3 regions of the Dasania marina DSM 21967 genome follow, and region 1 is predicted to be linked to each of the others. Evidence: predicted binding sites of a transcription regulator. Region 1 holds the regulator's gene; each other region holds the start of a gene.

Region 1 (9,926 bases):
GGGGCATGGGGTTGTCGTATTCAACGATACCGTCGTACTCGTGGCCGGTAGTGGCATCGGGGCCACGGTCTTGCGTTTTACGGTTAGCCAGTAGTATCCAGCTGATACCCATTAAAAAGATAGTGGTTAGGATTATTATCCATGCACTCCAGAAAGGACTCATTGAGATTCTCCGTCTGATGAGGGTTTGTCATCGGCAAAGGGTAAATTGGCGGCGTCATCAAAGTCTTTTTTACGCTGCTTGCTGTAAGCCCATAGGCATATGCTAATGAATGCGATAAAGGCAAACACTGTGGCTAAACCGCGAAATGTATTAATGTCCATGCCAGTCTCCCCGCTTAGCGTTTATGCTTAAGCAATAGGCCGAGGTTTTGTAAGTAGGCAATCAGGGCTTCAATTTCCACCCTGCCTGCTACTGCTTCTTTAGCGCCAGCAATATCTTGGTCAGTGTAAGGCACACCGACTATACGCAGGGCGCGCATTTTAGCGGCTGTATGCTCGCCAGTTAAGCTGTTTTCAAACAACCAAGGGAAGGCAGGCATATTCGACTCGGGCACGACATCTCTAGGATTCATTAAGTGAGCACGGTGCCAATCATCACTGTAACGGCCGCCTACGCGCGCCAAATCTGGCCCGGTGCGCTTAGAGCCCCATAGGAAGGGGTGGTCGTATACCGATTCACCGGCTACGGAATAGTGGCCGTAGCGCTCAGTTTCTGCGCGCATAGGGCGTATCATTTGTGAGTGACAGTTGCTGCAGCCCTCACGTATATAGATATCGCGGCCTTCCAGTTGTAGCGCGGTGTAGGGCATAAGCCCCGCTATCGGCTCAGTGGTTTGCTTGATGAAAAATAGCGGTACGATTTCTACTAGAGCACCAAAGCTGATGGCTACAATAACCAACACCGACATGACACCAATATTTTTTTCTACAAAATCATGATTCATTTTAACTATCCTCCGGCGCTTAAGCGGCTGCAGTAGCAGGGTTGTTCGCTGCTGCTTCAGTGTTGCGAGTGGTTTGCCATACGTTGTAAGCCATAAACAGCATGCCCGCAAAGAAGGTGATACCACCAATGAGGCGTACCACATAGCCGGGAAAACTGGCTTCTACAGAGTCTACAAAACTATAGGTCAAGGTGCCGTCAGCGTTATACGCGCGCCACATTAAGCCTTGTAAGATACCGTTTACCCACATAGAGCTGATGTACAGTACCGTGCCTATAGTGGCCAGCCAGAAGTGCACATTAATTAAGGGGGTGCTGTACATAGCGTCTTTGTTAAACATCACGGGCACTAAGTGATAGATGGCACCAATAGTTACCATGGCTACCCAACCTAAAGCACCGGCGTGTACATGACCTATGGTCCAATCGGTGTAGTGCGACAGTGAGTTTACCGTCTTAATCGCCATCATCGGGCCTTCAAAGGTCGACATGCCGTAAAACGATAGAGACACGACCAAGAAGCGCAAGATGGGGTCGGTGCGCAATTTGTGCCAAGCGCCACTCAAGGTCATCATGCCGTTAATCATGCCGCCCCAGCTAGGTGCTAAGAGGATTAATGACATCACCATGCCCAGGCTTTGTGCCCAGTCAGGTAGTGCGGTGTAGTGTAAGTGGTGAGGGCCGGCCCATATGTATAACGAAATTAATGCCCAGAAGTGCACAATGGATAAGCGGTATGAGTAGACCGGTCTACCCGCTTGTTTAGGCACGAAGTAGTACATAATGCCTAAGAAACCTGCCGTTAAGAAGAAACCTACTGCGTTATGTCCGTACCACCATTGCACCATGGCATCGGCAGCACCGGCATAGACCGAATAAGATTTCATCATGCTTACCGGGATAGCGGCGCTGTTGACGATGTGCAAGACGGCAACGGTGATGATAAAGGCACCGTAAAACCAGTTGGCGACATAGATGTGGCTGGTTTTGCGTTTAGTGATAGTGCCAAAAAATAGTACGGCATAGGCTATCCAGACAATGGCCAATAAAATGTCGATAGGCCATTCTAGCTCGGCGTACTCTTTAGACGTTGTGTAGCCCAGTGGCAGCGATATGAAGGCTGAGACGATAACCAGTTGCCAGCCCCAAAAGACAAAGGAGGCGAGCTTGTCTGAGAGCAGGCGAGCCTGACAAGTACGCTGCACTACAAACAGTGAGGTAGCAAATAATGCTGAGCCACCAAAGGCAAAAATAACGGTGTTGGTATGCAGTGGACGCAGACGGCTAAAGGTGAGCCAAGGCGTCTCAAAATTTAGCGCAGGCCAGGCCAGCTGTGCGGCAATAAGCACCCCTATGGCCATCCCAATAACACCCCAGGCTACGGTCATGATCGTAAACTGGCGTACCACCTTGTAATTGTATACAGGGTGCTCAAGCTGATTATTCATAAATAACCCTATGTATTTGAACGTTTGTTTTTTGTTAATACAGATAGGATGTATAACAGCCTATCCATTGATCACTTAGGCTATAGTTGCCTTGAGTGAAAACCAGGTAAAAGGTTGGTTTTTTTTTGTGAAAGAGTCGTGTCTTAAAAGATGCCATCTTGCGGGGCTTGTCGCTTACATATCAGCGATTTCTCTTAAGGCCTCTAAATCTTTTAGAGTAATTTCCTTGCCATCAACATCAACAAGGTTTTGTTTTTTAAAGCGGCTAAAAACTCGACTGACTGTTTCTATGGTTAAACCTAGGTAATTGCCTATATCGGTACGTGACATAGGCAGCCTAAATTGCGTGCCTGACAGTTTGCGGCGCACCATACGTGCTGAGATGCTAATTAGCAAGGCTGCGATGCGCTCTTCGGCAGAATTTTTACTCAACAAAGTGATTAGCTGTTGATCGCTGGTTATCTCTTGGCTCATCAGCTGGAAAAAGTGACGTTGCATATTGGGCACTTCGGTGCTGAGTGCCTCCAACCTATCAAAGGGGATTTCGCAGATGGCGGCGGTTTCTAATGCTCTGGCTGAGTTGGCGTACTTGCCGGAACCTATGCCATCCATGCCCATAATTTCGCCGGGAAAGTAAAAGCCAGTAATTTGCTCTTGGCCATCGTTGGTGACTCTATAGGTTTTGACGGTGCCGGAGCGTACCGCATACACGGAGTGAAACTTATCGTGTGCGCGGTAAATATGGTCGTTTTTTTGTAAGGGGCGGCCGCGCTGTACTATCTCTTCCAGCTTGACGATATCATCATCTTTCATCGCCAGTGGTAGGCAGATGCTGCCTAGGCGGCAGTCGTTACAGGACACTTGGTGGTTGTGGGGGCAGGACTTATCACTACTGCTCAATAGATTACCTGCTAATGCGCTTTTCTCAGCCATAATCTGACAATATCCTGTGGGTCAAATAAGAAGGTTACAGTGTGTTTGAGTAACGAGGCTGTGCGTCGCTGCTTAAATATCGGTCAAAAGTCATACAGATATTTCTCAGCATAGACCGCCCTTCTAAGGTGACGCGGATTTTATCACTCTCCATAAGGATTAAGCCATCCTTTTGGTATGTTTTCAGTGTTTCTAAAATGTTGGCAAAATATTCGAAAAAACATAATTGAAAGTGTTGCTCTACTTGTTTGATATCCAAGTTTAGGTTGCAGATAAGCTCGCTAATAATATGGCGGCGAACTTCGTCGTCGTGGCTTAAACGCAGGCCGCGGCTAATGGCGAGGCGGTTGTTATCCAGTTGTTCGTAGTAACGCTCTAGGTCTTTTTCGTTTTGGGCGTAGCTGTGGCGTAGTGAGCTGATGGATGATACGCCTAAGCCAATTAGGTCGGGGGCTAGGCAGGTGGAATAGCCTTGGAAGTTGCGTTGCAAACGGCCTTCTTGTTGGGCGATGGCCAGTTCGTCATTGGGTTTAACAAAATGGTCCATGCCTATATAAACGTAGCCGGCCGTGGTGAGTACATCGGCAATCAAGGCCAGCATCTCTAGGCGCTGCCCTGTGCTGGGTAAGGTGTGGCGGTCTATGGCGCGCTGGCTGCTAAAACGGGCAGGTAGGTGGGCGTAATTGTAAAAAGTAATGCGGTCGGGGGCCAGTTCCAGTACCTGCTCTAGGGTGTTAGTGAGCGATTGCAGGTTTTGCTTGGGTAGGCCATAAATGAGGTCGTAGCTCACCGATTTAAATTGATACAGCCGGGCAGCATTGGTTAGCGATAGCAGCATATTAAAGGATTGGCAGCGGTTGATAGCTGTTTGTACCTCGGGGTCAAAATCTTGCACGCCAAAGCTTAGGCGATTAAACCCCAAGCCTTTTAATAGCGCGAGCCTATCTTTATTTACCGTGCGTGGGTCTATTTCTATGCTGTATTCACGGTCGGGGCTGTCGCTAAGCTTAAAGTGCTGGCCTAGGTGGTGCATAAGCTCAGTCAGTTCCGCATCGTTTAAAAAGGTGGGGGTGCCGCCACCAAAATGCAGCTGGGTAACCGGCCGCGCTTGTCCGGCCAGTTCGGCCTGCATGGCTATCTCTTTATTGAGATAGTTTAAATAGCGCCGGCTTACCGTGCTGTCACGAGTAACGATTTTATTACAGGCGCAGTAGTAGCAAATGTTTTTACAAAAAGGGATGTGCACATAGAGCGAAAGCGGTGCTATAGAGCTGCCTCTTTGTTTGATTAGCTCTTGCCGATATTCATTACAGCCAAAGTCGACACTAAAATGCGGTGCAGTTGGGTAAGAGGTATAGCGTGGCCCGGCCACATCGTATTTACTGGACAAAACCTGGGCATGGGTGCCAGCATTTTTGTCTGAAACAATGGTTAGGTGGGCCTGGTCGCTCATAATGCAAGGCTATTTTAAGTGTGGTGAATGATGCAGAAAGTGTAGCGGGGTGGTGTTTTTGCTGTGTTGATGTGGATCAATGGAAAGGGGTTATCGGTGTATATAGATTATGCAGCCCAACCGCAGGGTTGCCCTGCGGTTGGGGAGTGTAGCTTAGGGGCGGGATAGCCCTTTAATGTTGCTGGCGGCGTGAAGCCAGTAAGCCGGCAAGGCCTAAAAATAGCAGCGCTATAGATGAGGGCTCAGGCACAACGGTTCTTGAGGGCAAGTCTTGAGATAGCAGGCTGCCTTTTTTGTTACCATTAGCATCGATAAAGCGCACTTTTAAATGGGGGTTATCGGTATAGTTGCTAACAGCATTGGCAAAGGTGAAATCAAAGAACATATTGTTGGTTAACAGTTCGCTGCCGCTAAAACAGGGGTGGTTAACACCACCGGTGAGCGCCTGGCAGCCGTTAGCATTGAGTCCCCAGCCATCAGTTATGCCGTCAAAGGATGCCCCTGGGCCGTCGAGGGTGATATCGCTAGCATTGGCAAAGGCCACGCCAAAATCATTAATTGCTATGGAGTCTATTCTGACAGCACCATCCCAACCAGAGCCAGCGGTTATATTGCCAGCATCGATTTCAATTCTTAAGGTATCGCCTATCCAGCTGGAGAAAAAGTCTACACCGGTGCCTTCCCAGTTGTTGATGACGCCAGCAGAGGCTGATAAAGAAGTTGACATTATTACCGTAGAAATAACGCCGCCTAGTAGCTTATTCATTGTATGTTTCCGCCTTGTATAAGAGGATAAATACTGCAGTCTTTCGACAGCGTGTATTGCAGCAACAAACAGGCCATAAACTTTAACGTTATGTATTTGTTAGGGAAATCATTTTGCAATTTTTTATAATGTAAACTTACTCGACAGTGGCGGGTGTGGGCAGCGGGCTAGTTGGGCCAGCTATACTTTTGCGCTTGATTAATGCGCAGTCGCTGGGGGTAAAGGCGTTGCTGCGTCAGTGGTTACATACGATGTCGGTATAATTTACATGATTGTAGGTTTGATAGTCGATTAGTTCTTATAAATTATTGTTTCTTAACGACTTAAATTTAATGGCTTGGATTTTGCATTTAATAGCACCGATCGGTTTATGGACAATGATGTTGATGTAAGCCGAGTGTTTGATTGGATGATTTAAATAAAACCAGGATGATTTTAGAAATGAAAAGCATATTTACAACTGTTGTAAGCGTGTTCTTACTAGTTGCTGCCAATGCGTCGTGGTCGGCGAACATCGGTTGCGGTAGTACACAGCGCTGGGCTGAATTGGACTCAGCCACTTCATGTTTAACGGGTGAAGGTAATACCAATGGTAATGGATCTACCATTAATGCATTGTTTGGTCCTACGTGGACTCAGCAAGGCAGTAACGATGGTAGTAATGGTACTAGTGGTTTTTTGACTACTAATGCCGACTCTTGGGGTCAGCATGTTACCGGGACTTGGGCTATTGATGCTTCTTTTTGGAGCCTATTTGGCGAAGCGATTATCTCCATACACGTCGGTAACGGCGGCGGCAGCCCAGATCACTTTGCATGGACTATTGAAACTGGTGCAACCAGTGGCACATTCTCCTATGACAAGTTAACTGGTGGCGGTGGCGGTCTATCCAATATGAAACTTTGGAGTCGTGGCGCCCCTACTACTGTTCCTGAACCCGGTTCTATAGCGCTTTTAGGCTTGGGTTTAGTTGGCTTAGTAGCATCACGTCGCAAACAGCGTTAAGCTTATTGCTTAGCAGCTAGTTTGCTTAAAAGGCTCCTTGCAGGGGCCTTTTTTTATGGTCTAGTATTTTATGGATTAACGCTTTATGGCTAGCCATTTTGCGAGGGGAGGGATAGTGACAGCGATAGCATTTAACACGGAGTTAATTACGCAGCGTGGCGGTAATCTTTGCGGTGAAGATGAGTTGTCGGTAGAGGCCTGCGGTGCTTGCCAAGGGCAGTATTTGTTTAATGCGGCGCTTAATGATGTGTATTACGACAGTGTTGATTTGTCCCGCCACTTTTTTAAAATACCCGCCATAGACTTACCGCCCTGCCGTTATTGTGGTGCGTTGCAATGGCAGTTTGCCTGCCCAGCACCCGAGCTGGCGCAGGTGCAAGCAGGCCCTTGGGCGTGGGTGTTGGCTAGTCGGGTGTTTAGCTTTGATGGGCAGTCATAGCCCGGCGGCTAATAATTATATAACGCCAGCCCAGCATTAATGCGGCCAGGCTTAGGCCGCACACCAAGCCTATCCACATGCCTTTTGCCCCTAAGGGTGTCAGCCCGAATTTACCAAAACTTAGCGCCCAGCCTAAAGGCACACTAATCGCCCAATAGGCAAAGAGCACAACCAATAAAGGTATGCGGGTGTCTTGGTAGGCGCGCAGCGCGCTGGCCATGCAGATTTGTACCGCATCGGGTATTTGATAAATCGCCGCAAAAACAAGCAGCGAACTGGCTATGCCTATCACGCTGTCATTGTTGCTATATAGCCCAGCCACATCGGCTTTCAACCATAGAATGATCAGCATCATTGTTGATGATGTGATTAAAATTAGCCCCAATCCTGTACGGCATACCAAGTTAGCTTGCGCTTGCCGCTGGGCGCCCAGTTGCTGGCCGGCGCTAATGGTAGTCGCTATACCTACGCTTAAGGGAATCATAAATGTTAGCGCCGACACGCTAAGGGCAATTTGGTGGCCGGCAATCACCACGGTGCCCAGCGGGGCGATAATTAAGGCAATAATAGAAAATAGTATAACCTCGGCTAAAAAGGTAAAGGCTATAGGTACGCCCAAGGCGCATATGCGTTTGAAAACGGCGGCTTGCAGGCTGATTCTGTCGCTAAACAGTTGTAGTGAGCGAAATATAGAGAGCTTGTTGATGAGCAGCAGCCCCAGCAGGCATTGCAGCCATAGGGCGATGGCGCTGGCGTAGCCGCAGCCTACGCCACCTAGTTCGGGTGCGCCCCAGCGGCCATAAATAAACATGTAGTTTAGGGGGATGTTGGTGGCAAAGGTGATCAGCTGTATCAGCATCACCGGGCGGGTTTTACCCATGCCTTCGCTGAGGCTGCGCATCACTAAAAAAGCCGCGCCGCCGGGTAAGCCATAGGACAGCGCCGTTAAATAATCGGCGCAGATTTGGCTTAATTCGGGCTCTAGTTTAAGTAGTGCTATTAGCGGCGAGGCATTATTGAGCAACACTATCCCCAGCGGTGACAGTATGGCTGCCCACAGCAGTGATTGGCCGAACAGGGCTTTGATGGTGGATGTATTATTGGCGCCAAAGGCGTGGGCGATTAGGCTGGTGGTGGCGGTAAAAAATCCGACTAAAAACAACAGTGTGGGCAGCCAAAAACTTTGCCCTATGGCAATGGCGGCTAGGTCGGTAGCACTATAATTACCGGCCATAATCGTGTCGGTTGCGCCCATGCCGGTAATGGCAAGCTGGCCTATTAAAATAGGTGCGCTGAGGGTAAGTAATTTGCTGGCTTCGTGCCGGTAGGCGCGCAAAGAACTGTTTCTTACCTTGTTCATAATTGTGTCGTCAAAATGGCGGGCTACTATAGCATGGGCGGCGGCGGGTTTAGCTGGGCTTATATCGGCATGGTGCTTACTTACTGCTAGGCTTTTGCTGCAGTAAATGTCGCCCGACTAATGCTTATTGCGGGTTGCCGGCAATTAGCATTTGTTGTGAGGTGTTGCTATGCAATCAGCTGCTGCTGTTACCCGCTAGGTAATCAGTTAGCACATAACCGATATAGGCATCGAGGGCGTCATTATCTAATTCGCAGCTGTTGTCATGCCACCATGCCCCTATAGCTGTTACGTTACCTAAGCTGCAGTTAAAGGCGTCGCGGCAGCGTTCCATCAGTACGAGTTGCTCCTCTATACCTTCTTGCTGGGCCAAATAGCTCAATATTTCCGAGATTTTGTTACCCGACTTGGCCATGGTTTGCATGGTGGTGATTTGAGTGGTGATAGGCTTGGGCATGGTTCTACTCGGCAGCTAGGGTTGTTGGGGCGGCATGATAGCAGCTGCTGATTAAATTTAAAGTCAGTACTAAAGTAAAAAGATAAAGTAAAAAGCGGCAGGCATAAAAAAGCACCCCGAAGGGCGCTAAAAAAGTGTGAGACCTAGATGAGTGCTAGTAAACAACGACTAGCTGGGTAGGGCTGTTGAGGATAGCAACAGCTTGTGTTCCATGGTGTTGATAATAGTGGCTGTTAAGCAAAGACGAAATCGGTAATTACCGAGCACTGTTAAGTACATATACTTAGCGATAGCAGCATCCAGTGAATACTATAGGATTAAATGTTTAGAGAATTTGATCGGGTTCAAAGAACTGCACACCGCTATGTTCCCGCTGCAGCATATGTTGAGTGGCGGCTTGGTTGTGTAAGCCTTTATGCATAGATTCGGCAATGGCGGCGGCGCGCTGTTTGGCCAGCTCGGCCATAGGGCCGCTGTATAGCTCATCAACGCTGCGGGTAAATAGCATTACCCAGCGCTGAAAGTGGTGCTCGTTTAAGGCGCAGAGGCGGTGTAGCTGCTGGTGTATCTCAAAGGTGCGGCCGTTATAGCTTTGCCCTTCGGCTGACTGCGGTAGCAGTATTTTATGCCAAAAGCCGGCGATCTTGGGCAGGTGTTGCTGTAAGTCTATGCCGGCTATGTCGGTAAAGATAAACCCTATAATGGGGTCGGGTAATACCTTTTGATAAAAGGCGGTGACCAGGGCATTAATATCGGCTGGGCTGACTATATCCTGTTTCATGCTCTGCTCTCCCTTAACTCTCGCTGTTTTTTTGCGCGGTTTTGGCGCTGATGATGGCGCGCTTGGGGGCGGGGTAGCCTTCTAGGGTTTTGCTGTGGTCGTTGGGGTCTAAAAATTGTTCCAACGAATAAAAGGTCATCCAGTCGGTGCGGCGTTGCTCGGCTATAGAGGTGACGGTTTCATCAATTAACACAATATCGACAAAGCCGACTTTTTTAAGCCACTGCATTAATGTAGCCGAGCTAGGCAAAAACCACACATTGCCCATGCGGGCGTAGCGGTCTTCGGGTACTAATACATGGCCTTCGTCGCCATCGATAACTAGGGTTTCTAGCACT
Region 2 (9,926 bases), on a different contig from region 1:
CAAAAACACCTCGTATAACCCCGGCGCTAGTCACCGAGTTGCAATCAGCTTTGAATGAGCAAGGCTTTGAGGTAGGCAAGGCTGACGGCATTATCGGTTCTATGACTAGAAAGGCCTTACAAAATTTTCAAGCACAACAGGGCTTAGTTGCGGATGGCTATCCTGATTATTCGACCTTTAGCGCTTTGGGTATAAAACTATAATAATAGTGGCGCCATAAATAGATAAAATTCACGTGTTATTTAAAAATTGCAGGTGATGTGTGCTCGCTAAAATGTGTTTCTGACTATTAGCTTTCTGGGTACCGGCTCGAGGCCGGTACGACAACTTGGAAGTGAAATATAATGTTGTGCTTGCTACGCGATATTATTGGTCCTCAATAATTACCTAGCCATTTTTTAATGGGCAGCTACAGATGATTCATCTAACACCTCAACCGGCTCATGCTCACGCGCTAAATAGCTGTACATCACCGGCACTACAAACAAGGTAAACAAGGTACCTATAGTCATGCCTGTGGCGATCACTAAGCCTATGCTGTAGCGGCTAACCGCACCGGCACCGCTGGCAAAGATTAGCGGCATAACACCTAACACCATCGCGGCGGTAGTCATTAGCACGGGCCGTAGGCGCACGGTAGCAGCTTCTATCACCGCCTCTTGCACGTTGTAGCCTTGCTGGGTTAAGCGGTTGGCAAATTCAACAATTAAGATACCGTGCTTGCTGATTAAACCGATTAAGGTGATTAAACCAATTTGGCTGTAAATATTCAGCGAGGCAAAACCTAAGGCGATAGGGATTAACGCCCCGCATATAGATAGCGGCACACTCACTAAAATAATAAAAGGATCACGGTAGCTTTCAAACTGCGCCGCCAATACTAAATAAATGGCGATTAACGAAATGAAAAAGATACCGTATAGCTGGCCACCTTCTTGAAAGTATTGCCGCGACTGGCCGTCATAATCCAATTGGAAGCCGGTAGGTAATAGGGTTTGGGCTTGCTGGTTTAAAAAGTCTAAGGCATCCCCTAGGCTTACCCCCGCGGCGGGCGCGCCTTCCAGTTTAACGGCATTAAGTTGTTGAAACTGGTTAAGACTTTTCGGTTGCACGGTGGTGTCTATGTCGATAACCGCCGACAGTGGTACTTGCTCACCGGAGGCGGTACGCAAGTAATAGCGGCCCAGCCAGTCTTTATCGTTGCGGGATTCAGGCGCGCTTTGGGCGATCACTTTATAGCTGCGTCCGCTAAGGGCAAAGCGGTTTATTTCACCTTCACCCAACAGGGTGGACAGGGTAGTACCAATTTCTTCCATACTAATACCTAGCTGCGCGGCCTTGTCTCTGTCTATGGACACTTGCAGCTCGGGCTTAGAAAATTTTAAGTCGCTATCAATAAACATAAATAGGCCGCTGTTGCGGGCGGCTTCTAATAGCTGGTCGCTAACCTGCGCCAGTTGCTTATGATCGGCCACGGATTTAATCACCAATTGCACAGCGGCACCGCCACCGGAGCCGGGCAGGGGTGGCAGTAAAATAACAAAGGCATTAATGCCGGGAATTTTACTGACCTTGCCTTGTAGCTCCTGCTGCATGTCAAAAATACTGCGCTCGCGTTCGCTCCAATCTTTCAGCAGCATGCCGCCAAAGGTGTCACCTACATTGGCACCAGAGTTTAATAAAAATGAGCTTTGGTATTCAGGAAACTGTTGATAGATAGGCTCAAACTGGCGAGTGTTTTGCTCCATATACGCTAGGTTAGAATATTGTGGCGCAGCGCTGACAATAAGCATAAAGCCTTCATCTTCGTTGGGGGCCAGCTCCGATTGCGACACCATCATTAACGGCGGTATGGTTAATAAAATGAGTATCGCAAATACCAAGGTAACCCGGCGGTATCGTAAGTTGCCGCGCAGTAGGCTTTTGTATTTGGCCATTAGCTGCTCAAAGGCATCGTCTATGCGGCCAGCAAAACCTTGGTGGTTTGTTTTGACCAGTAGCTTAGAGCACATCATAGGCGACAAGGTGAGGGCGATAATGCCCGAGATGATCACCGAGCCCGCTAGGGTAAAGGCAAACTCTTTAAACAGGGTACCGGTTAAGCCCGCCAAAAAACCCAGCGGGGCATACACCGCCGCTAGGGTTAAGGTCATAGAGATGACCGGCATGGCAATTTCGCGGGCACCCATTAATGCCGCTTGCTTGGGGCTATGGCCTTCTTCTATATGGCGGTGTATGTTTTCTACCACCACGATGGCGTCATCCACCACCAAGCCTATACACAATACTAGCGCTAGTAAGGTGAGCAGGTTGATGGAGTAACCCAGCATCCAAATTAAAAATAAGGTACCCACCAAGGATAGGGGTATCGCCACCACCGGAATAATCACCGAGCGCAGTTGCCCTAAAAATAAAAACACCACCACCACTACAATAAGTGAGGCCTCTACCAAGGTGGTAAGTACTTCTTTAATGGATGACTCAATGAATAAGGATACGTCATAGCTGATGCCGGCAATCATGCCGTCGGGCACCTGTTGTTGTATGTTGAGCATTTCCTTGCGCACCAGCTTGGCTACGTCTAAGGGGTTGGCGCCGGGGGTGGGGCTAACCCCCAGCATCACCGCAGGCTCACCTTTGGTAAAGGCCGACATATCAAAGCTGTCGGCACTGAGGCTAACCTCGGCAATGTCTTTAATACGTACTAGGCGATCGCCTTCATTGCGCAGCACGATGTTTTCAAACTCGGCAATGCTGCTGAGGTTGGTGTCGGCTTTAACCTGGGTGACCGAGAGTTGGTCGCGGGTTTCACCGGCGGTGGATAAAAAGTTATTACGGCGCAGGGCGCTGTTAACTTCTGCGGCGGTAATATTGTAAGCGGCCATGCGGGTGGGATCTAACCAGATACGCATAGCAAAATTACGGCCCCCAAAAAACTGTACCGCGCCCATGCCTTCTATGGTCGACAGCTGCGGTTGCACCACGCGTTTTAAATAGTCGGTGATTTCTTCAGGTGCCATGCTGGGGTGGCTAAAGCTGAGGTACATCAGCGCTGTACCTTCCTGGTTGCCTTTGGTGATGACCGGGTCTTTAGCTCCGTCAGGTAACTCGCCGCGTATCTCGGCGGCTTTGGCGACGATTTCGGTGAGCGCCTTGTCGGCGTTGTAGTCGGGGCGTATATGGGCCACTACCGTAGAAACACCGCTGTTACTGGTAGAGGTGATATAGGCTATGCCTTCGGCGCTGGCTATGGCTTGCTGGGTAGGGGTGGTGATAAAGCCCTGCACTAGGTCGGCGCTGGCGCCTACATAGCTGGTGCTAACGGTAATAGCGGCGTCTTCAATTTTGGGGTATTTTCGTATGCCTAGTTGCTCGTAAGCGTTAAAGCCTATTAACAAAATAAAAAAGCTCACCACACTGGCCAATACCGGCCGGGTAATAAATACGTCAGTAAATTTCATGGCGCTACTCCCTGCTCAATGCTGGCGCTATGGCGATCTCGGTACCGTTATTGAGTTTGAGTTGGCCATCGATAACTACTTGCTGGCCGGGCTGCACGCCCTCGGTAATGGCGATTAAATCACCCTGTTGTTGGCCGGTAGTGACACGCTGACGATTGACGATTGACTGGCTGCTGCCATCGTCGCCTTGTTGCTCGCTAACAATAAATACCTCTTTGCCATACAGCGAGTAACTCACTGCGGTGGCGGGTAGCACGGCCACCGCTTGCGCAGGTTCTAGTATTAGGGTGACATCGGCAAACATGCCTGGCACTAATTGCTGCTGGCTATTATCGACATGGGCGCGCACTTGCAGGCTGCGGGTATTAATATCCACCTTGGAATCTATCGCCGCTAGCTGCGCTTCAAATATTTCGCCAGGGTAAGCCGACACCGCAAACTTCACCGTTTGGCCTATAAAAAGATGGGTAAGGTTTTTTTCGGGCAGGCTAAAGTCTAGGTACATGGTTTGCGCAGATTGCAGCGAGCCTATGCTAGTGCCTGAATCGATATATTGGCCCAAGTCCACCTGCAAAATACCCATGCGGCCGCTAAAGGGCGCGAGAATTTTTTTCTTGGCGATGCTGGCTTTGGTTTGCTCAACCTTGGCTAGGGTTTCTTTGTATTCGGCAAAGCTGCGGTCAAATTGATTTTGGGACACTAGCTGTTTTTTGATTAGGGCTTTATCGCGCTCGTAATTTAATTGATTGAGTTTTAACTGGGCTTGAAAAATACGCAGGTTGGCTTGCTCTACTTCATCGTCCAGCTCTAGTAAGGGCTCGCCCTTGCCAACTTCTTGGCCAGAGTTAAACCGTATAGCCTTAACGATGCCTTCAACTTCGGCGCTGATATTCACCCCGTAACGGGCTCGCAGTGTGCCTATGGCGGTAAGATAGGGGTGCCAGCTTTGTTGCTGCGCGGTAGCGGTAGAAACGGTAACCGGAGGGGGGCGAAAACTGGCAAAGTACTGGCCCATCATGACCCCTTGATACCATTTAAATCCAAAAATGCCACCAAAGATAATGGTGACAGCAACTAACATGAGGGTCATTCTTTTGATCATTGCAGAGCTACCTATTCCTTATTAGTAAAAACGCCACATAAAAACAGTGCCTATAATAGCAAAGTTTTTTGCAATTGGGATGTGCACTTAGTCAGCGAATGTCATGGCTATAACCTTATTTATGGCCAGGGTTATAGCTTGCGTATTTACATTCATTCATCGGTTTAAGGGGAGGGGAGTAAGCTCATTGTTAGCATCCTTGCCTAATTTTTTTATCGCTAAACTTGCTGCCTTAATAGGGCCTAGGCCGTTGCATCTATAGTTGTGCCTATAAAAGCCTAGCTGGCCATTAGCCAAATGCCAACCGCCAGCATTAGGCTACCGGCTATGCGGTTAAGCCAGTCTAGGCCGCCTTCTTTCATTAAGACTTGGCGTAGGGTTTTGCCGCCCAAGGCGTAAAGCATCATGCAGATAAACTCCATGCTCAACATAATGGCCACCAGTATGCTCAGCTGCGGTAGCAGAGCCAGATCTTGATTAATAAAAGGCGGTAGCAGGGCAATAAAAAAAGCCCAGCCCTTGGGGTTGGCTATGGCGGTAACAAAGCCCTGCATCATTAAGCTGCCTGCGCTTAAGTTACTGCTGCTGCCATCAAGTTGTATAGCAACGCTGCTGTGGGCGCGCCAAAATTGCCAGCCCAAAAAAAGTAAATAACTACCGCCTAGTATTTTTAACGCGGCAAAGGCCATGGGGTATAGCAGCATGATAGAGGCCACACTAGTCACCGCCGCAACAGCCACTATTGCCACACCCGCTAACTCACCCAACATCATCCACAGGGTGCGCCGCAGGCCTAGGCTAATACCCAGGGTTAAGGCCAGCGCCATACACATACCGGGGGTGGCTGACACCACGAAAAATGTCGGTATAAAAACGGCTAGTGTGGAAGCGCTAATCATGAAGTACTCTCAAGTTTGTGCATAGGCAATTTGGCCTGCGCTATTTTATAGTTATATCAGTGGTGGCAATAGTCGGTTACGGTTAAAAACCTAGCAGCACTGTTATAGCTGGGTAAGGGCTTATTGCTTAAGCCCACATTTCGATAGTCATTTGTTTCTCATCAAACTATTTTTTTGGTGCAATGGTTAAACTTGTATATTCATTACAGTCTATAGGCGGGCGTATGCACAGCGATAGTCAGTTAAACCAGCTAGTCGATCATGCCCAGCCAGCGGCTGAAGTTCTTAGCGTGCAGCAAAGTTCAGAGCAGGGCTTAACCGATGCCGAGGCAACACGGCGTAGGCAGCAACACGGTGCCAATAGCTTGCCTTTAGCCGCTGCCAACCCCGCATGGCGACGCTTGTTATTACAATTTCACAATGTACTTATTTATGTGCTGATGGTGAGTGCGCTGGTGAGTGCCGCCTTGCAGCACTATGTTGACTGCGGGGTGATTGTGGCGGTGGTAGTGGTTAATGCCTTGGTGGGATTTATTCAAGAGGGTAAAGCCGAAGATGCCCTTAGGGCCATTATGACCATGGCCAAAACCCGTTGTATGGTGATGCGTACAGGGGTGTTAGTTTCTATAGATAGTGCCGATGTGGTGCCGGGTGATGTGGTGATGCTGCAGGCGGGGGATAGAGTGCCTGCCGACATGCGCCTGTTTTTTTGCAAAGACCTACGCTGCGATGAGTCAGCGTTAACTGGTGAGTCGCAACCGGTGGATAAGCATCTGCAACCACTACCGGTAGAAACCCCCTTGGCCGAGCGTAAAAACATGGCCTATATGGGCACCATGGTGACCTTTGGTTTAGCAAGAGCGGTGGTTACCCGCACCGGTTTACAAACAGAAATTGGTGCTATTAGCGATTTAGTCGGGCAAGTAGAAATGCCGCTGACACCACTACAAAAACAACTCAGCGTTTTTGCCCGGCAGCTAAGCGTAGTCATCGTGTTGGTGGCGCTGGTCACGGTAGGCTGGGGCGTGTATCTACATGGTTATGGCCTTGACGATATGTTTCAGGCGGCCATAGGTATTGCCGTTGCTGCTATACCCGAAGGTTTGCCAGCCATAGTGACGATTGCTCTAGCTATAGGTGTGCAGCGTATGGCCGCCAACAATGCCTTGGTGAGGCGCCTACCTTCGGTAGAGGTGTTGGGTTCGGTGGATGTAATTTGTACCGATAAAACCGGCACCTTAACCGCCAATGCAATGACTGCACGTGTAGCGGTTTGCCAACATCAACGCTACCTCATCAGCGGTGAGGCGTATAAGCCGGAAGGAGACATAGCTAACGCTGATACACAGCAAAAGCTGTCACTGGATCACGCTAGCAGTTTCACACTAGCCAGCGTAATTGCCATGCTCTGTAACGATGCCAATGTGTTATGCGAGCAGGGTGAGTGGTTACTGCACGGCGACCCCACCGAAGGCGCCTTATTAGTGATGGCGATGAAGCACGGCCTGGAGTTACAGCAGACGCTCAATGATTGGCCGCGCCTCGATATACTGCCCTTTGATAGTGAACGCCGTTACATGGCAACGCTGCATCATAATAATGCCGGCCTGAACCGTTTAATGGTTAAAGGTGCGCCAGAACGTCTGCTTAGCTATGCCACACAAGAGTTAGGGCCGCAGGGGCTGGTAGCGATAGCTAGCGAGCAATGGCAGCAGGCTATCGATGATATGGCGCAGCGCGGTATGCGGGTTATGGCCTTGGCGTATAAAGATTGCAACAAACGCCCCGAGGCTTTGTGCCCGCAAGATGTAGAGCAGGGTTTAGTGATGGCGGCGTTAGTGGGGATTAGTGATCCGCCCCGCCCGGAAGCTATCGCCAGCATTCGCTTGTGTCGGGCGGCGGGAATACAGGTCAAAATGATAACGGGCGATAACCCCGTTACCGCCGCCGCCATCGCTAATGAGCTAGGCTTAAACGCCACTAAGGTGCTGACCGGTAGTGATCTCGATAAGCTCAGCGATGCCAGCCTAGCCCTAGCAGTAGAAAATACCGATGTGTTCGCGCGCACCAGCCCAGCCAATAAATTACAACTGGTGGCAGCCTTGCAGCGCAATAGGCATGTAGTGGCAATGACGGGTGATGGTGTTAACGATGCGCCCGCATTAAAAAAAGCGAATATAGGCGTTGCCATGGGTGGCAAAGGCACCGATGCCGCAAAAGAGGCGGCAGATTTTATTTTAACCGATGATAATTTCAGCACCATTACCCGCGCTGTTGAAGCGGGGCGCACCGTTTATGACAACATCGTTAAGTCCATTATTTTTATATTGCCCACCAGCTTGGCTGAGGCGCTGGTGATTATTAGCGCTATTATGCTGGGCAGCATCATGCCTATTACGCCTGCGCAAATACTGTGGGTTAATATGATTACCACCGTCACCTTAGCCCTGGCCTTAGCCTTCGAACGTTCAGAACCTAATATTATGAATAACCCCCCTAGGCCTTATGGGCTAGGGTTTTTTAGTGCCAGTTTATTGGGGCGTATGTTGTTGGTGGGGGTGGCGGGTGCGGCAGTGGTGTTCTCATTATTTTATTATTATCGCAGCCAAGGTGTGACTATAGAATTCGCGAGAACCATCGCCATTAATGCCCTAGTGATGATAGAAGTATATTACTTGCTTAATTGCCGCTTTCTCAGCCTATCTATTTTTAATAAGCATTTTTTGAAGGGTATACAGCCTGCGGCATACGCCATTGTTACCGTGTTAGTGTTGCAAGTTGCCTTTACCTACCTGCCCTATACCCAACAATTATTCGGCCTAGCATCCATTGGTGGCTTTGACTGGTTAATCATTATTTTATCGGCTTTGCCGGTGTTAATTATTGTAGAGCTAGAGAAATACCTAGTGCGTTTATGGGCGCGCTAGTTGCGACGGTGGCAGCTATATAAACGGTGCTAAGGGTAAGTCATGCCTTTATGCTTTAGCCAGCCATTGGGGTGGCGGCCTGCGGGGTCGTGATGAGTCCAATGTACAACGCCGCCTTTGCGGTTCCATTGGTACTCGCCGTAAAACTCAACGTGGTCACCTATGGCAAGGCTACTAAGCTTGGGCGCTAAATCAATATTATGAGCAATTAATAAGGTCTGACCATCGGGCAGTTTAAGTATAAAGCGTTGATGGCGTGAGCCTACGGTATCGTCGGCCAATAGTTTTATCACCACACCGCTGCCGCTAACTTGTACGTCACTGGCTTGGCTGACATAAGCGCTGGCTGCGCTGTGTTCGTTTTGGGCGTAGCTGCAGAGGCTGAAAAGGGTTAAGGCGAATAATAGGAAGAAATGTTTCATAATTATTGACCGTTGTGTGGTGTTTAATATTACTGATTATAGCGTTACGTTTTTTTGATAATAAATTTTTTTGGGTAACGGCAAAGTGATAGGGTTTTTACAGTGGTGCTGTATCCGTTGCTGTTCGGTGGCAGCGCTAAGCCTGTTCACGGCATGAGGTTTTTACCTTTTGGTAGCGCTGCTCCACTGCTAGCCTATCCTGTGGTTCGGGCAAACCCTCACTAGCGCCTCGGGCAATCATATCAGCGTGCAGTAAGAGCGTGGCACGGTCTTCGGCTCGCTGTGCAAACCCTGCGACCACAGCGATAACTTCTAGCAAGCGTATGCTTACCGCGGCGCTAGAGCGGCTATATTGCCGGATTTGATCGAAGGCGGCAGCGACTATCCCCGGAAAGGTGTCGACAGCTGTGATCACCCGTAGCTGATACTGGTGGTCGTGTAAATAAGGTGACGGTATATCACGTGATATCAAGCGGCACAACGCGGACCCTAAGTGATCTACACAGGTGATTGCGGTGAACGGATCGTTTATGCCTGGGGAGAGGGCTCGAACGGCAATCTCTACCAATTGGTTTACCTCAAATTCTATGTCTTGGCCCGAAGTCCGCTGGCGTCCCAGAACGAAGAGAAGCTGGATCTGCCCTATGAGCTTATCGGTTACTTTGTGTCCCGGCCAAACTAGCGCCAGCGGGCAGCTGTCGATGACGAAGTTTCCCGGCCTTTGCTGCAGTTGAATGATGAGGTCCTCCTCTATGGCCAGCGCAAGCAAGGTTTCCGCATCGATAAACTGGAGGTAGCCGTCACCACAAGCACTGATAGGCCGAGCTTCCTGATCGAACGCCTCGAAGAAGGCTGCATCGGGAAGCTTCACCGGCGGCTGTGGTTCTTCTTGTCCGGATTTGCTTGGGAACAGCGAGTCTATGCCCTCGATCAATTTGCTACCAATACGCCCAGCCACCTCATTGGCTTGGATAGATACGGATACGTGATGGATAAAGTAAATGAATACCCCCACGCTCATCACCGCGAGTAGCACGCCTAGGGTGACCGATAGGTGAGGTACGAAAAGGATATCCTCCCCGTGGCGGATGGTGCGGAGGACAATCAGGCAGTAT
Region 3 (9,926 bases), on a different contig from region 1:
ACGCCTTCTTTGTTGCCTTTGTCTGCCTGCCGGTAATGGTGGCTGAACTCAGCCTGGGTAGAAACACCCAAAAAGACCCTATAGGCGCCTATCGCAAACAAGCGGGCAGCGACTCTCTGTGGCAAATAGCCGGCCTACTCGCCTTTATTACCCCTTTTATGATTGCCGTTTTTTATATGGTGATTACGGTATGGATATTTGGCTACTTTGTAGAAATACTGAGCGGCAACTTAGATACGTTGGCACAAGCTGAAACCTTCGGCCAATTTATTAACAGCAAGGTTATTTTTCTCTATTTAGTGGTGGTGGCGGGTTTATTGAATGTCATTTTATTAAGCGGTGTTAAAAACGGTATAGAGCGAGCCGCTAAAATCATGATGCCGGCTTTATTTATTATGCTTATAGGCTTGGTGATATTTGTATTAACTCTCGACAACGCTTGGGCTGGCGTGCGTTATTATTTAATCCCCGACTTCAGCAAGATAGACGCAAAAGTGGTTAATGGCGCGTTATCACAAGCCTTTTTCTCTTTATCACTGGGCATGGGTATTTTAATTACCTACGGCTCCTACGTTAACCAAAAAGAAAGCATCACCACCAGCGCGAAACTCATCGCCCTTACCGATACCGCCGTAGCCTTTTGTGCAGGTTTATTAGTGCTACCAGCTATTTTTGCCCTACACCCCAATACCGACACCTCACAGCTCAGCAACTCTTCGGTAAGCATGATATTTTCTTTCTTACCGCAAATCTTCTTAGAGCTGCAAACACTGATAGGCTATGTAGGCGCCAGTGCAGTAGCCGCCACCTTCTTCTTATTAGTCTTTTTTGCCGCTATTACCTCTATGGTTTCTATTACCGAAGTGCCTACCTCTAGCTTAATCGACAGCCTACAGTTACCACGTAAAACCGCCTTAATACGCCTCAATGTGGCTATGGCCTTGTTTACTATAGCCTGCGCTGTATCTTTTGGCATGGTGGGCTGGCTTAGCAGTTTTATCGAATATGCAGACACTAACAAATCTTTTTTTGATGTAGTGGTCGATGTTTTTTACGAAACCATTTTGCCGCTTAACGGTTTATTAGTGTGCTTATTTGTACGCTATCGCTGGAAAAAAGGTTTTAATGATGAAGTTGAAACAGGCGATAGGCATTTTAAAAATTCCTGGACTGAACGCTATATTAACTTCTCGTTAGCAACGTTCATCCCATTAATACTCTTGGTTATTTTTATCAACACCGTGGCGCAAAAATTCTTTGGCGCGGCCCTGTTTGGCTAAATAATAACAATGACTCTTTTTACAGGAACACCCTATGAGTACAGCTAGAGGCCAGTTTTCATCGCGCTTTGGTTTTATTATGGCCGCTGCGGGCTCAGCGGTAGGCTTGGGTAATGTTTGGGGCTTCCCCACCCAAACCGCCAGCAATGGCGGCGCTGCCTTTGTATTGGTGTATTTTGTGCTGGCTTTTTTATTAGCCTACCCGGCGTTAATGGCCGAGTTAATTATAGGCCGCCACGCCCGCGCCAATGTCGTCACCGCGTTAGGCTCTTTAAGTAGCAACCCAATCACCTCCTTTATCGGTAAAGGTGTAGGTTATTACGGGGTCATATTAGCGGGGTTAATTCTCAGCTTTTACACTATCGTGGCTGGCTGGATGCTATCCCACCTAGGCCATGGCATTGCCAATGTGGCAGGCATGACTACCGTCAGCCAGTGGTTAATCACCAGCTCTATCACGCGCGACTTAATGGGCAGTGTTATTTTTGCCGGTTTAACCATGAGTATTATTGCCAGCGGCATAGAGGGCGGCATAGAAAAATGGTCCAGCCGCCTAATGCCTATATTGATGGTTTTATTAGTCTTACTTATCGCCTATGTGTTTACCCAGCCTGGGGCCATGACCGGTTTAAAAGTTTACCTACTGCCCGATCTTAGTCAGGTGCTCAAGCCCAGCTTACTCATTAGCGCGCTGGGCCAGGCCTTTTTTTCATTGTCACTGGGTGTGGGCACCATGCTGATTTATGGCTCCTATGTGGATAAAAATGAAAACCTACCCAAACTAGGCGCCATAGTCACCTGCGTAGATCTAGCCATAGCCTTCACTGCGGGCTTGCTTATTATCCCCGCCGTTTATGTGGCGCAACACAATGGCTCGGTGATATTTAATGAGGCAGGTGAGTTAATTGCTGGGCCAGGCTTAATTTTTCAAGTGCTACCGTCGTTGTTTACTGCCATGGGTAACACCGGCTTATGGGTGGCCATAGCCTTTTTTGCCTTGATGAGCATAGCGGCTGTTACCTCATCTATTTCTATGCTGGAGGTGCCGGTATCGACAGCAGTAGAAAAAACTCGCCTCAGCCGCTTGGCCGCCACCCTAATTATGGGCAGCGCCTGCCTGGCTATTAGCGTGTTGATTATTTTTAACTTTGATCTGCTATTTGTTTTTGTTATAGACCTAACCACCAAATACAGCGAACCCTTACTGGGCATTATGTTTTGTATTTTTGCGGGCTGGATACTGCAACGTAACGCGCTATTGCAAGAATTAAAGCAAGGTAATGCGGCGATAGAGAGCAGCCTATTTTGGAAAATATGGCCTTGGTATGTAAGAGTGGTTTGCCCGCTATTAATTATAGCGACGTTTGCGCAAAGCCTAAGTTAGCTGGCTACCCATATAAATCATCTGGGCCGGATGAGGATAGACTATAGCGCTTACACCCATACCGTGGGCCTAGCCTTGGCCACACTTATTAATGCTGTGGCTGGCCAGCGAGTTTCAGCAATACCCATTATTGCTACAAGCGAAAGCCACCAGCAAAAATTACAAGCATAAGTATGGTCGTTAAAAACCTGCCCGTAAGGACTACGCGCAGCGCTGCTCTAAGTAAGCAACAATCTCTTTAGATTCATACAGCCACTGACTGCTGCCATTTTCTACAATACGTAAACAGGGCACTTTCACCCTACCGCCGCCTTCTAATAGCGCAGTTTTATGCTCAGCTTGTTGGGCATTAAGAGTAGCCACAGGAATATTTAACCGGCGCATAGCGCGGCGTACTTTGACGCAGAAAGGGCAGGCATAAAATTGATACAGAGTTAAACCCTCGGCCACTTTGTTAACCTGGGCTTGCTGCTCTACTGGGCGTTTGGCTTTGCGCGGGCTGGTGATAAAACTGATGGCGACGATGATATAACCTAACACTAAACGTATAACTTTTAACAAAACGACTTACCTCTATAACTACAGACTTTATCGCAAGGCCATTAATCGGCTTGGCGAGCTTTCTTTTTGCTGCGCTGTTGATACCACAACACAAAACCGGATAAGGATAAAAACAATAATAAAACAGCGGCAATATCCACCACCCAGACACCGCCATGACCAAACAGGCGACCGCTGTGCAAATCTAATAATACCCGTTCCCACGACAGGCCTTGGCCTCTATAAGCGCGGATAATAGCCTGCTCTATAGCCACCGGTAATGGCTGTGCCTTATTGGCACTGGGGCGCATATTTTCCACCGGGGTAAAACTAAACTGCTGGGTGTCTATCACAAAACTGCGCTTGGCGGTGGCCAAACAGAGTTGCTCACCGCATAGGCCAAACGCAACTATAGGTACGGGCAAACCATAAGCAGCGCTGAGACTATCCACCACCTCGCCTTGCGGGTTTACCAGCAGCACTTGCTGTTGGCAGGCTAACCAGTAATAGCCCTGATAAGCCACGGCAGTCAGTAATGATTGCTGACATTCAGCTATATGCCGTGCATTTAAATACAACTGTGATTTATCGTCACCACTCAACCAATCGTCATGAACCGCAAACGATTTTAAGCTAGGCGTCTGTATGCCGTAATAGGCAAGCAGGCGCTGGTTATTAACCGCAGCCTTGCCCAGCGCTAACTCTGAGGTGTGATTAAGCAATAAGCCCGTCACCGTCACTAACAACACCACTAACAATGCCGTTAAGCCTGCGCGTCTGTGCCAACGCCACAGCCAGGGCCTGAGAGTTTTATACTGCAACAGTGATAGTTTCATGATGGCTGCGCTTACTGGCCCTCGCTGACGGGCTGATTAAAAGGCGTCTGTTGATGCAAAAAGAGTGCGAGTGTAGCGATTTTTTTCAATGCGCGCACGGACAATGTCGCGCCGGTAATACCATCTATAGACTTATCCAGCCTAGGTTGTGACTGCGCAGCCAAGGCCACCTGGTTAAATTGCTGGGTAAAAAAAGGATAACGTACTTCACCGCCACGGCTTTCGCGGTACTCCAAAATACTGAGGTCGATAATTTTACCGGCATCAACCACTACCCCTACGGTAATGGGGTACTCTTTGCCTATCTCTTCCAACACCCAGCCGGTGCGCTGTTGATCACCCCAGTAGCGCAGCCGCAAGGTGCTAAAGCGCCGCCCCAGTAACCGCTCAACATCATCCCGTAAGGCTTTATCCACCCACAGAGTTTGCCAAGCGGTATCATCGGCAAAAAAGCGCGCCTGATAATCAGCCACGCTAATAAACTGCCCTTTTTGCGCCCAACTAATGCTGCTTAGCAATAGCAGCAACACGGCTATAAATACTTTCATAAAAACTCAAAAGGGGCGCAATGCGCCCCAGGGTATTCGTCTACTAAACTTAGAATGACCAACCTAAACCTAGGTTGAAGGCATCACCATCGGTGTCGCCAGTATTGTCATTAACATAGTCGGTGTAATCCGCTTTTAACACCACGGTAGGCGTTAACCAGTAGTTAACACCGTAGTCCCATATTTCATAATCTATGGTGGCGCTTAAACCGGCTTCGTTGTTGTATTCGCTGTAACGAGCAAATACGCCTAACTTTTCAGTCACTTTATAAGAGGGCTCTATGTACCAACCTTCTTGTGAGTCCCGGCCAGTGGTTTCAAAAACGTCACCGTCTACATCCCACTCGGCCCATAAGGCGCGTACAGTGAACGCTTGTACGGTATAGATAGCGTGTAGCTCCGTTAACAGGGCATCAGCTGTTGCCACTGCACCCTGAGAAATATCTTCTTGATACTGCACGGTTGCACCCAACTCTAAACCTTGTATGCCGGTGTACTTGATGCGACCCGTGTAGGCTAGATCTTCGGCATTGGCTTTAGCTGACTTTTGGCGGCCGCTGCGAATGTTGGCGTCCTCGTCATTTAAACCGCTGTGTAGCGCAGCACTATAGGATAGGCCGGGGGCGATTTCACCGTTAAACATCACGCCAGTTTCCCACCACGTAGCGGGGATAACTTTTGCTTCAACCAAGTTACGCTCGGTGCCGTAAAAGGTATCGGGCTCGTGAGTTTCGTTCATAATACCTACAGGAATTAAGAACTGACCGATTTGTACACTATGGCCTTGGGTGTAATCCCACTCTATATAGGCTTGCTCTAACTCAACTTCACCTGCTTGGCCTTCACCAGCAATGCTGTGCTCTAGCTCAATTTCAGAGAAGAAGCGTACATCATCAGAAAACTGGTGTGACAAATACATCACAAAGCGATGAGCATCAACCTGATCATCTTTATCTTCAAAATGGTTAAAGTGATGCTCACCGTAACCACCGATTGTAGTTTTCTCTACCCACTCGGCCATTTTTGATACCTTACCACTAGCTGATTGTTCAACAGCATCGGCAGTAGCGGCCACTTTGGTTTCAGTTTGTTGTATCTGGCCTTTAAGCACTTTAATTTCTTGTTGTTGCTCTTGGATAACTTTCCACATATCCGCAGTGCTGGGTAAGGTGTCAGCAGCTTGGGCGGAAACAGCTGCGGCAGTAATAGCCGCCGCTAAGATAGTTTGCTTAAACATGGATGGTGAACTCCCCTATGAGTTACATTAATAAGATGCGGGAATAGTAATGGTAGTGAGAATGATTATCAATAGTAAATAGTAAAAATAACGCCTTTCCCCTGAACTTTTTTGACTCAAGCCACCGTTATAAATTAACAACCGGGATTTGATCGCGCATACCGCGCCGCATTTGCGCCATGATGAGTTTATACGCCACATACAGCAGCGCGCTAGAGCCTATAATCCAGCTACATGCCATCACGGGTGCCGCTATCAGCCAAGCTACATGCCATAAATTAGAAGCCAACCAATAAGACAATAGCAAGCTCCACACTACCGAAAAGCTCAACCACAGCTGCCCTGCTTCTTTTTGCATCACCCCTATAGTGGCCACGCAAGGGGCATACAATAAAATAAACACTAGGTAACAAAACGCCCCCCAGGCCGAAGGAAACAAGCTTTGCATGGCCTGGTAACTATTAGGTTGCTGGTCAGCAATTTCTTCCTGAGAGGAGGCAATTTTCAGCGGATCGGTAAAGGCTGTCACTAAGCCCGCGGTGTTTTCCACCAAGGTAGCCAAAGCCGCAAGTACATCAGCGCCATAATTAGGCATAGTAAGCTGCGCCTGCGCCTGTACTGCTGGCGGCGCATATAAGGTATCCAAGGTGCCCACCACCACTTCTTTAGCGAATAGACCGGTAAATAACCCCACCGTTGCCGGCCAGTTCTCTTCACCTATACCTATAGGAGTAAACATGGGCGTTAAGGTTTTGCCCAGCGCCGACAGCGCTGAGTTTTCTGTATTTTGATTGCCCCAGCTGCCATCAGAGCCAAATGAGGACACCACATTAATAATGATAACTACCGCCACTATGCGCTTACCGGCACGCCAGGTGAAAGACGACAGCCTATGCCAAGTTTGCATTAGAACATTACGCAGCAGAGGCTTATGGTAAGCAGGCATTTCGCTGATATTGGCCGCCTCCACATTCGAGAATAACGAGCGGCGTAAAATCCAGGCCGACGCTATGGCCACTAATATACCCAATAGATACAGGGCAAAAATGGCGTTTTGCGCTTGGCTGGGGAAGAACGCTGTACCCACAAATACATACACCGATAAACGTGCCCCACAGGACATAAATGGGGCGATAAAAATAGTGGTTAAGCGAGCGCTTACTTGCCCCAGAGCCCTTGAAGCCATTACCGCTGGCACGTTACAGCCAAAGCCAATTATCAGTGGGATAAAGGCCTGGCCGGGTAGGCCTATTTTGGCCATCATGCGGTCTATCACAAAAGCCGCGCGCGATAAGTAGCCGGAATCTTCCAGCACCGACATACACAAGTACAGGCAACCGATAGTGGGTATGAAAGTACCCACTAACTGTATACCCCCGCCCACGCCGTCGGCCACAAAGGCCTGCAACCAAGCCGGCGCCCCCACGCTAGCCAGTAACCAACGGGGTGTTTCTACAAAAATACTGCCCAGCACAATATCGAAGAAATCGATAAATACTGCGCCTAAATTGACCGAGATAGTAAACAGCAAATACATCACTACCAAAAAAATAGGCAGCGCCAATAAGGGGTGTAGCATCCAGTGGTCTATGCGTTCAGTGCGGGTCACGCCATGATTTTCAACATAACAGGCCGCGGCAGTGGCTTTTATATCGACAGCTTTGGGCAGTGCGGGGTAGGCCACCAGCAAACTGGCTATGGCATCTTTTAGCTGCTCAAAACCCTCACCGGTAGAGGCGGTTACCCCCACGACTGGCAGCCTCGTTTGTTTGCGCAATTCAGCTAGGTTCACCTTGATGCCTTCGGCGGCAGCGGTATCTAGCATATTAACGATAAGTAAAATGGGCTTGCCCATGGCTAGCAAGTCGGGCAATAAGGCCAACTGCCTAGGTAGGCGGGTGGCATCCAGCGCCATTAACACCAACTCTGGGCTTTGCTCACTGAGGTATTGGTGAGCAACGCGGGCATCTATGCCCTGAATATCATCGTGCAGTGAATAAACACCGGGCAGATCTACCACGTTAAGCTGCTGGCCAGCCAATTGCAGGCGGCCATCCTTACGCTCAACGGTAACGCCAGGCCAATTGCCGGTGCGCTGACGGGTGCCGGTTAGGCGGTTGAATATGGTGGTTTTGCCGCAGTTAGGGCTACCTATAATCGCGAGTTCTTTCACAGCGATTACGCTACCTCAACATTAATATACTCAGCATCGTCGCTGCGTATGGCATAGAGCGTGCCCATGCTTTTAATTTGCATAGGGCCTTTGCCGCGGGCACGGCGTAACACAGTCACCGGCGCGCCGGGTATCAAGCCCAAGGCATCACAAAGACGCACTAAGGCATTGCCACTATGTACATCATGGATAGTCGCTAGTTGACCAATGTTAAGTTGGTTTAATGTCATCATGTGAGCAGCCCGAATGACCAAGAGCATAGCTCCTAAATCTAATTAACAATCATTCGCATTATTATTAATGCAAACCCTATTGAGAGCAAGCGAGATTACCCCAAATGGCTGATCTTTTTTGCACAGATAGCGGCAAGGTTGATAAGCATCAAACAATTGCCGGTAATAAGCCTTGTTAGGCCTAAATATATGGAATAGCATATATACAGATTTTCACATATCACTACCCTATGCCGGAGCAACGTATGGGCCCCGTAGAGTTTCACAAATGCCTAGCCGAGGAAACTCGCCTGCGCAGCCTAATGCTTATTGATCAAGAGCAAGAGCTGTGTGTGTGCGAGCTGGTAACCGCGCTGGCCGAGAGCCAGCCCAAGATATCGCGCCACCTCGCACAATTGCGGGCAGCAGGCATACTCAACGATAGACGCCAGGGCCAGTGGGTGTTTTATCAACTCAGCCCCACGCTGCCCAGCTGGGCACTCACCGTACTCAGACAAACACGACTAGCCAACCCCCGTTTTATTGCCCCCCACAGCCAACGGCTGCAGGCCATGGGCAGCAGGCCAGAGCGCAAGCTGAGCTGCTGCTGATTTTTAAGGAGTAACAGCATGACGATTAAAATAGGTATCAACGGCTTTGGCCGCATGGGCCGTTTAAGCTTAAGAGCAGGTTGGGATAACCCCGAACTGGAATTTATCCACATCAACGAGCCGGCCGGCGACGCCGCCACGCTCGCCCATTTACTCAACTTTGACTCGGTGCATGGCCGCTGGCAGCACGAGGCCAGCAGCCGAGATAACCACATACAGATAGGTGAGCACAGCATCAGCATCAGCCGCAATAAAGCCATAGCTGACACCGACTGGTCACAGTGCGATGTAGTCATAGATTGCTCAGGAAAAATGAAAAAACAAGCGCTATTACAAGCCTATTTAGAGCTAGGGGTAAAACGGGTGGTAGTGAGCGCGCCGGTTAAGGAAGACGGCGTACTCAATATAGTTATGGGCGTTAACGATCACCTCTACGACCCCGCCCTGCACCCCATAGTCACCGCCGCCTCTTGCACCACCAACTGCCTCGCGCCAGCGGTGAAAGTGTTGATGGATAATATAGGCATTAAACACGGCTCTATAACCACCATACACTCACTCACCAATTCCCAAACCATTCTGGATGCACCTCACGACGACCTGCGTCGTGCCCGTGCCTGCGGCTCTAGCTTAATCCCCACCACCACCGGCTCGGCCACGGCCATTAGCCATATCTTCCCCGAGCTAAAAGGCAAGATAGATGGCCACGCCGTGCGCGTACCACTCACTAACGCCTCACTCACCGACTGCGTGTTTGAAATGGCCAGAGACGTCACTAGCGAAGAAGTGAATAATTTATTTAAACAAGCCGCGCTAGGTGAGCTAAAAAACATTTTGGGCTACGAAGAAAGGCCGCTGGTATCTATAGATTACAAAACCGACCCGCGCTCTTGCATAGTCGATGCCGACCATACCTTGGTGGTTAACGGCAGCCAGTTAAAACTGTTTCTTTGGTATGACAATGAATGGGGCTACGCCAACCGCTGTGCTGAATTAGTCTACAAAATAGGCGCTATGGATAAGTCGATAGTCGATAGTCGATAGTCGATAGTCGATAGTCGATAGTCGATAGTCGATAGTCGATAGTCGATAGTCGATAGTCGAT

The links. The regulator FNR, encoded in region 1, switches genes on or off when oxygen is low (the NO sensors DNR and NnrR bind a similar motif). The targets are predictions, from matches to a motif close to TTGATNNNNATCAA.
Region 2: B067_RS0107140 (cation-translocating P-type ATPase) is a predicted target of FNR. The motif match lies at 5,614-5,627, and genes of this name have one in related genera.
Region 3: B067_RS0114730 (FeoA family protein) is a predicted target of FNR. The motif match lies at 8,370-8,383, and genes of this name have one in related genera.

What each region holds. Positions count from the first base shown of each region.
Region 1 covers NZ_KB891588.1:94,700-104,625, reverse strand. The annotation lists gene ccoP (cytochrome-c oxidase, cbb3-type subunit III) at 1-163, opposite strand, end outside; gene B067_RS0116650 (CcoQ/FixQ family Cbb3-type cytochrome c oxidase assembly chaperone) at 160-324, opposite strand; gene ccoO (cytochrome-c oxidase, cbb3-type subunit II) at 339-947, opposite strand; gene ccoN (cytochrome-c oxidase, cbb3-type subunit I) at 967-2,394, opposite strand; gene fnr (fumarate/nitrate reduction transcriptional regulator Fnr) at 2,569-3,327, opposite strand; gene hemN (oxygen-independent coproporphyrinogen III oxidase) at 3,362-4,780, opposite strand; gene B067_RS0116625 (PEP-CTERM sorting domain-containing protein) at 4,953-5,546, opposite strand; gene B067_RS0116620 (PEP-CTERM sorting domain-containing protein) at 5,988-6,551, shown strand; gene B067_RS0116615 (hypothetical protein) at 6,667-6,990, shown strand; gene B067_RS20755 (MATE family efflux transporter) at 6,968-8,350, opposite strand; gene B067_RS0116605 (hypothetical protein) at 8,526-8,807, opposite strand; gene B067_RS20750 (group III truncated hemoglobin) at 9,133-9,588, opposite strand; gene cmoB (tRNA 5-methoxyuridine(34)/uridine 5-oxyacetic acid(34) synthase CmoB) at 9,602-9,926, opposite strand, start outside.
Region 2 covers NZ_KB891576.1:563,660-573,585, reverse strand. The annotation lists gene B067_RS0107160 (lytic murein transglycosylase) at 1-203, shown strand, start outside; gene B067_RS0107155 (efflux RND transporter permease subunit) at 399-3,461, opposite strand; gene B067_RS0107150 (efflux RND transporter periplasmic adaptor subunit) at 3,466-4,542, opposite strand; gene B067_RS0107145 (LysE family translocator) at 4,842-5,462, opposite strand; gene B067_RS0107140 (cation-translocating P-type ATPase) at 5,645-8,389, shown strand; gene B067_RS0107135 (DUF3465 domain-containing protein) at 8,419-8,811, opposite strand; gene B067_RS0107130 (DUF2254 domain-containing protein) at 8,948-9,926, opposite strand, start outside.
Region 3 covers NZ_KB891586.1:395,418-405,343, forward strand. The annotation lists gene B067_RS0114690 (sodium-dependent transporter) at 1-1,280, shown strand, start outside; gene B067_RS0114695 (sodium-dependent transporter) at 1,315-2,664, shown strand; gene B067_RS0114705 (glutathione S-transferase N-terminal domain-containing protein) at 2,866-3,225, opposite strand; gene B067_RS0114710 (PepSY-associated TM helix domain-containing protein) at 3,267-4,040, opposite strand; gene B067_RS0114715 (FMN-binding protein) at 4,052-4,588, opposite strand; gene B067_RS0114720 (porin) at 4,638-5,825, opposite strand; gene feoB (ferrous iron transport protein B) at 5,953-7,998, opposite strand; gene B067_RS0114730 (FeoA family protein) at 8,004-8,231, opposite strand; gene B067_RS0114735 (metalloregulator ArsR/SmtB family transcription factor) at 8,477-8,821, shown strand; gene B067_RS0114740 (ArsJ-associated glyceraldehyde-3-phosphate dehydrogenase) at 8,840-9,865, shown strand.